One region of the Metabacillus sediminis genome, then DNA from elsewhere that is predicted to be linked to it. Evidence: riboswitches for the same ligand, from Rfam matches in the RefSeq annotation. Region 1 holds a riboswitch; the other holds the start of a gene.
What was found. A riboswitch is a leader RNA that binds a small molecule or an ion and turns the genes downstream of it on or off. The one in region 1 is predicted to bind lysine.

Region 1 (3,751 bases):
ACTTGTATTTTCATTATATACGAATAGTTTACTATTTTGCAATTATCAATTTATTCCTGCATAGACTGCATATCCACAACGTTCGCTCCACATAATGGAATTATTTTAACATGCTCCAGTTCTATATTTCCCCTCTATGGGAGGGGGGGTTTCCACCTCTCATCTAAATGAGGGCTCTGCAATAGCCAATCGGCTTAAGAGCATTCAGAGCAAAATAAAACAGCCTGCCTAAGCAAGCTGTAAATTCATCATGGACGTGCCTGTTCTTCTGTCTTTTTAGCCGCTGCCTTATCGTCGTCTTCTTCCATCATACCTCGTGTAGCATTTTTAAATTCACGAAGTGTTCTGCCCGCCGCTTTTCCAAGCTCCGGCAGTTTTTTCGGTCCAAATAACAGCAATGCTACGACTAAAATCAATAAAATTTCTCCAAACCCCAAACTGCCCATCTAAATAACCCCTTTGTGTTACAGTTTGTCACTCTTGCCTAAATTATAGGGGATACCATTAAGAATTCCAAGTTAATTCTAGGAAAAATCTAATTGTTCGCTTAATTCAAGGGATTATAAGGAATTCTTCTTTACCTGTTGACGGTATAAAGAAAATCATTTATTATTTTCAAGAATCGCAATTAAATACGTCAAAATCCTCACTCTATATCTCGGTGAGGTAGAGGTTGCACCAATTATGAGTAATTAGTCAGAAGCCGTTGGGGCTAGTGATGACTGCTGAAAGGAAAAGGTGCCGAAGCAATTTGAACCAACATTCAGATTTGCTGGGCCTGTATTAAATAAGTACAGGACTGCCGCAGTCTTCATCCGCGGAGCGCTATCAGGAGATAGGTTGAGGCGACTATGTATACAAAACGCATGGATTGCTCCATGCGTTTTTATTTTGTACATAATCTCATCTGTCTTCCTCAAGATAAGTAACATAAAGAAATAGGAGGATTTATAATATGGAACAAAAAAAATGGGGCTTCTGGCTTCTTTCCGCATTTGTTATCGGAAATATGGTCGGATCCGGTATATTCATGCTTCCGAGCACGCTTGCTCAAATGGCAAGTCCGATGGGGGCAGCCTCCGCCTGGCTGGTTACAGGTATTGGGGTATTAATGATTGCCTTCGTGTTTGGAAATCTTTCCATGAGAAAACCTGAACTCACCGGCGGACCGCAAAGCTATGCAAAGGCTATGTTCAAATCTGAAAAAAACGGTAAAATAGCTGGGTTTAGTATGGTTTGGGGTTATTGGGTGGCGAACTGGATCAGCAACGTAGCCATCATTACCAGCTTTGCAGGCTATTTATCAACGTTTCTTCCGGTTATGAAGGATCCTGCCGTTCTTTTCACCATCGGATCACAGGATTTTGAAAAAGGCAGACTTCTTACATTTGCTGTATGTACAATTTTGCTGTGGGGCACTCATACCATATTGGTTAATAATTTAAATGCTGCAGGCCGGTTAAATTTTGCCGCAACAGCTTCGAAAGTAATTGGTTTTATGCTATTCATCGGGGCGGCTCTGTTTGCTTTTCAGGGTGCTTCTACGGGGAAATGGTATTTCGATGTACAATCTGCTTCAGGTGAACCGCAGGGACTCTTCAAACAAGTTCAGCTTGCTGCTGTTTCTACACTTTGGGCCTTCGTTGGGATTGAATCCGCTGTGATCCTGTCGGGACGCGCCCGTTCACAGGCAGATGTCAAAAAAGCGACCATCTTCGGATTGTTTGTAGCATTGACCATTTATATGATTACCACCTTGCTGACTATGGGCGTTATTCCAAGAGAAGAACTTATGCAGTCTGATAAACCGTTTGTTGATGTACTGTCTCTTTTCATTGGAGACGGCGGCGGGATTGCGATGGCGGTGCTAGCATTGGTTTCCTTGTTCGGTTCTACTTTAGGATGGATTTTAATGAGTTCGGAAGTAGCCTACCAGGCAGCTAAATCAGGAATTTTCCCTGCCGCGTTTGGTAAAAACAATAAAAAGGGCAGTCCTATTGTTTCCCTTACGATTACAAACATTATGTCCCAGCTGTTTATTTTCTCTGTAATATCCGGAACGATCAGTGAGGCTTATACGTTCCTTACTACCTCTGCAACACTCGCTTACTTAATTCCGTACCTCGTTTCATCTATTTATTATTTGAAGCTGGTCATTAAGGGCGAGACGTTTAATGAAATGAAAGGTTCAAGAGTAAGAGAAGGAATCATTGCTTCCTTGGCCCTTTTGTACAGCGTGTATGTTATCATCTCAGGCACATCGGATTTAAAAACATTTTTCCTGGGAATAGGTTTATTCCTAGTCGGGTTTATCGTTTATCCGCTGCTTAACCGAAATAATAAAAAAGAAGGCGGGAAGCTTGATACAGACACAGAGACTTTGAAATAAACATACAAATTTATGACGTTAAAAATAGAAAAAAAGCCATAAAAAAGAAGCTGGCACAGTGCCAGCTTCTTTTTTACGCTGTCTTTCTTGCTTCCTCCAGCGGTACAGGCTTGAATTCACCTTCCCACTTCGAGATGACAACTGCTGCTAAAGAGTTTCCTACAATGTTTACTACCGTACGTCCCATATCAAGAAGACGGTCAATTCCTGCTATGAAGGCAAGACCTTCAACCGGAATTCCGACAGTTCCCAATGTTGCAAGCAGAACAACGAAGGAAACCCCAGGTACACCCGCTATTCCTTTAGATGTAACCATAAGCACAAGCATAAGAGTCAGCTGCTCTGCGATGGACAAATCAATGCCGTACATTTGGGCAATGAAAATGGCAGCAAGAGCCTGATAGAGTGTTGATCCATCTAGATTAAAGGAATATCCAGTCGGGATGACAAAGGAAGTGATAGCTTTTGGACAGCCGAACCGTTCCATTTTTTCCATAATCCTTGGAAGGACCGTTTCTGAACTGGATGTAGAAAATCCTAGGATCAGTTCATCTTTCAGAAGCTTGATAATATGAAAAATGTTTACTCCAACGATTTTTGCAGTAAGGCCAAGTACGACAAGAACGAAGAAAATCATAGTAGCGTATACTAAAATCATCAGCTTGCCAAGTGGTATTAAAGAATCAAGTCCAAACTTTGAAACGGTAATTCCAATAAGGGCAAATACACCAAATGGTGCGAACTTCATGACTTGATTTGTTACATAAAACATGGTGTCTGCTGCGCCCTGGAAGAATGCGAGAACCGGTTTTCCACGATCTCCAATAGCTGCTACACCTAAACCGAACATAACAGAGAAGAAGATAATTGCGAGCATGTCCCCTTCTACAAATGATTGAAAAATGTTTGAAGGTACAATATTGACGAATGTATCGGCAATCCCGTGACTTTCTACACCTTCAGCCGTATCAACATAGCTTGAAATATCGGTTTTTTCCAATCCATCCTTATCAACTCCCGCACCCGGCTGAAAAATATTAGCCGAAAGCAAACCGATGACAATGGCGATCGTTGTAATGATTTCAAAATAAAGAATTGTTTTCCCGCCAAGTTTTCCAAGTTTTTTGGTGTCACCAACACTCGCGACTCCAACAATAATACTGGAAATGACAATCGGAATAACAATCATCTTAATTAAACGCAGAAAGATATCTCCAATAGGCTGGAGGTAGCTTACGACCGTGGGGTTACCATAAAAAATAGCCCCTACCGCAATACCGAGCCCAAGACCTATCAATATTTGCCATGCTAAACTGATTTTCTTCACATAGAACAACCCCTTTACTGTAATGAATAATCCAA
Region 2 (3,751 bases), 540 kb from region 1:
GTTTTTTCATTATCTTACGGGTGCTTTTTGGCCAGACAGTTCGAATGCTTCATGCAGCGCTTCTACTGCACGGACCATATCCTCCTGTTCAACTACAGTTGACACCTTTATTTCAGAAGTACTAACCATCTTTACCTGAATGCCTTCTTTTGCCAGAACAGAGAACATTCCTGCTGCCACACCTGGATTGGAAACCATTCCAGAGCCAACAATGGAAACCTTCGAAAGACCTTTTTCAGACTCAATTTTTTTAAATTTTATTTTGCCTTTATGCGTTTCAAGCACGTCAATCGTTTCTTCAAGATCGTTTGTTTTAACGGAGAAAGAAATAGACGCATTCTCTTTATCTGTCACACTCTGAATAATGATATCTACATTCACGCCATTCTCTGCAAGTGTAGTGAAAATGGTAGAAAGCGTACTTAAGTCATTCGGAAGACCGCATACTGATACTCTCGTAACCTGATCCTCAAATGCAATCCCTTTAACAATTAAATTTTCTTCCAACGTACTTTCCTCCTCGATTAGCGTTCCGCGTTCATCATGCATACTGGAACGCACTTCTAATGCAACTTGATAATTTTTTGCAAATTCAACTGCTCTCGGATGAAGAACACCAGCTCCAAGATTAGCAAGCTCAAGCATCTCATCATAGGAAATCCCTGCAAGCTTCCTCGCTCCCTGAATGTAGCGCGGATCTGTTGTGTATACACCGGTTACGTCTGTATAGATATCGCACTTATCTGCTTTAAGAGCGGCAGCCAGTGCAACTGCAGTTGTATCCGAGCCTCCGCGTCCGAGTGTTGTAATTTCTCCGTTCTCATCTTTCCCCTGAAAGCCGGCAGCAACCACAATTCTCCCGTGAGCGAGATCATTTGAGATCCGATCATCCTCAATATTTGTAATTCTGGCATTCCCATGACGGGATTCGGTTAAAATGCCCGCCTGTCCGCCTGTATAGGAAACCGCTTCATACCCTCTTTCCTGAAGAGCCATTGTTAATAGCGAAATCGTGACCTGCTCGCCGGTTGTCAGCAGCATATCCATTTCTCTCTTGCTTGGTTTCGACGTAATTTCTCCTGCCAGTGAAACGAGCTGATCCGTTGTTTTTCCCATTGCCGACACCACTACCACGATGTCATGACCGTTCTCCTTTTCCTGAATCACCCTGTTTGCAACATTCAAAATTCTTTCTACAGATCCCACGGATGTTCCGCCGAATTTTTGCACGATCAGTCCCACGCGTTATCGCTCCTTTGGTCAAAGTAAATCGCAAGTTCAAACGTTAGAGGCCAAAATAAAAAGCAATGAGACAGACATCTCATTGCTTGCATAAACGAAAAAATTCTTCATTCATACAATGAGATAGCTCTCCAAGATTAATCTTGACAGCCCTGCATTTATTCAATGCAAAACCAGAAGAAACAGCAATGGCACCCTTTCTTCTTCGGCGACGCTCCCCTTTCAGCATAAGTAAACGGAAACCATTTTCCTGTTTATGCTTACTATTGAAGTTCGCACCTCTATCGTCATTTAACGAACTAAACGACCGTATTAAATTAGTTTGTATTGTAGCAAAGGTTTCAGGAAAGCACAAGCTTATTCTTTTAATTTTTCATAGATTAGCTCTGCGGTTGCATAAGGTACTCCCGCTTCCTTGATCTGATCAACAGTAGCTTCCTTCATTTTTTTAACGGATCCAAAATGCTTAAGCAGCATCTTCCTCCGCTTTTCCCCAATGCCTGGAATCTCATCCAAGATAGATTGGATTGCATTTTTCCCTCGCACTTGCCGATGAAAGGTGATCGCAAATCGGTGAACCTCATCCTGAATTCGCTGAAGCAGGTAAAATTCCTGTGAATTCCGTTCCAGCTGAATCAGTTCAAGAGGATCTCCAAGCATGAGATTGGACGTGCGATGCTTGTCATCCTTTACAAGACCGGCAACGGGAATTTCCAGCGCCAGTTCATTTTCAAGCACATCCTTAGCTGCAGAAATCTGGCCCTTACCCCCATCAATTACGATCAGGTCCGGCAGCGGCAGATTTTCCTTTAATGCACGGGTATACCTTCTCCTTACTACCTCTCTCATCGACTCATAATCATCCGGACCTGTTACAGTGCGGATTTTATATTTCCTGTACTCCTTTTTCGCCGGTTTTCCATCGATAAAAACGATCATCGCAGAAACAGGATCAGAGCCTTGGATGTTGGAGTTATCAAAAGCTTCAATCCGGATCGGCACAGCAATCCCGAGCTTCTCCCCTAAATTTTCAATCGCCTTAATCGTCCGCTCTTCATCCCGTTCAATAAGAGAGAACTTTTCCCCAAGAGCAATTTTGGCATTTTTATGGGCAAGCATCAGTAAATCCTTCTTCGCTCCACGCTTAGGCTGCAGAGCACGAATATTCAAAAGCTGCTCAGCCATAGCTGCATCTGCGCTATCGGGAATCATGATTTCTTTCGGAAGAAAATGACTGCTCTGCTGATAAAATTGCCCAAGGAAAGTTAAAAATTCTTCATCCGGTTCATTATAAATAGGAAACATTGAAACATCCCGTTCAATCAGTTTCCCCTGACGCACGAAAAATACCTGAACACACATCCAGCCTTTATCATACGCATATGCAAATACATCCCTGTCTACGAAGTCGGTCATCGACATCTTTTGCTTCTCCATCGTAGCTTCAATGTGAACAATTTGATCTCTGTATTCCTTTGCCCTTTCAAAATCCATCGCTTCGGATGCTTTGTACATTTTATCAGTTAAATCCGTTTTAATTTCTTCGTAGCCGCCATTTAGAAAACGGCTGATGTCATCGACCATTTTCCGGTTCGTCTCAGCGGTAACATCATAGACGCATGGTGCCAGACACTGCCCCATGTGATAGTAAAGACAAACCCGGTCAGGCATACTGTTGCATTTCCGGAGCGGATACAGCCGGTCAAGCAGCTTTTTCGTTTCCCTTGCTGCCTGCACATTCGGATACGGCCCAAAGTATTTCCCCTTATCCTTTTTAATTTTCCTCGTAACAATCAGGCGCGGGTGCCGTTCTCCCGTAATTTTAATAAAAGGAAAGGATTTATCATCCTTCAGCATCACATTATATTTAGGATCGTATTTCTTAATTAAATTCATTTCCAGAATCAGCGCTTCTATATTCGAGGACGTTACGATGTATTCAAAGTCCTCAATTTCATTAACCAGCCTCTGCGTCTTCCCATCATGAGAACCGCTGAAGTAAGATCGGACGCGGTTTTTTAAAACCTTCGCTTTACCGACATAAATAATGGTTCCCTGCCTGTCTTTCATTAAATAACAGCCTGGCTGATCGGGAAGGAGGGCTAATTTTTCTCTGATTTTATCTCTCATCTAACCACTTCCATCCAGTCATTTGCCTTTTATTGTACGATAAATGCACGAAAATTACTAAGAATAGCCTTCTATAACCTGTACGTCCGGTCAACATTTTTGGTCGATCCATTTATTCTGGCCGTTCGCTATACTTTATTAGCCGTTCTTGTCTATATTCTGGCCGTTGATCCTGGTTTTCTGGCCGTTCTCACGCCTTATCTGGCCGATCGATTTATTCTGTCCGTCCGCTATACTTTATTAGCCGTTCGCGTATGGATTCTGACCGTTGATCCGGGTTTTCTGGCCGTTCTCACACCGTTTCTGGCCAATCGAGTTATTCTGTCCGTCCGCTATACTTTATTAGCCGTTCGCTTATGGATTCTGGCCGTTGATCCGG

Region 2: another riboswitch for lysine. It lies ahead of WCV65_RS14775 (aspartate kinase); the one in region 1 lies ahead of WCV65_RS17660 (amino acid permease).

The regions. Positions count from the first base shown of each region.
Region 1 is NZ_CP147407.1:3,375,477-3,379,227, forward strand. It holds gene tatA (twin-arginine translocase TatA/TatE family subunit) at 249-446, opposite strand; lysine riboswitch at 660-836, shown strand; gene WCV65_RS17660 (amino acid permease) at 956-2,389, shown strand; gene WCV65_RS17665 (cation:dicarboxylase symporter family transporter) at 2,463-3,716, opposite strand.
Region 2 is NZ_CP147407.1:2,834,923-2,838,673, forward strand. It holds gene WCV65_RS14775 (aspartate kinase) at 10-1,242, opposite strand; lysine riboswitch at 1,359-1,534, opposite strand; gene uvrC (excinuclease ABC subunit UvrC) at 1,600-3,372, opposite strand; gene WCV65_RS14785 (hypothetical protein) at 3,472-3,751, shown strand, end outside.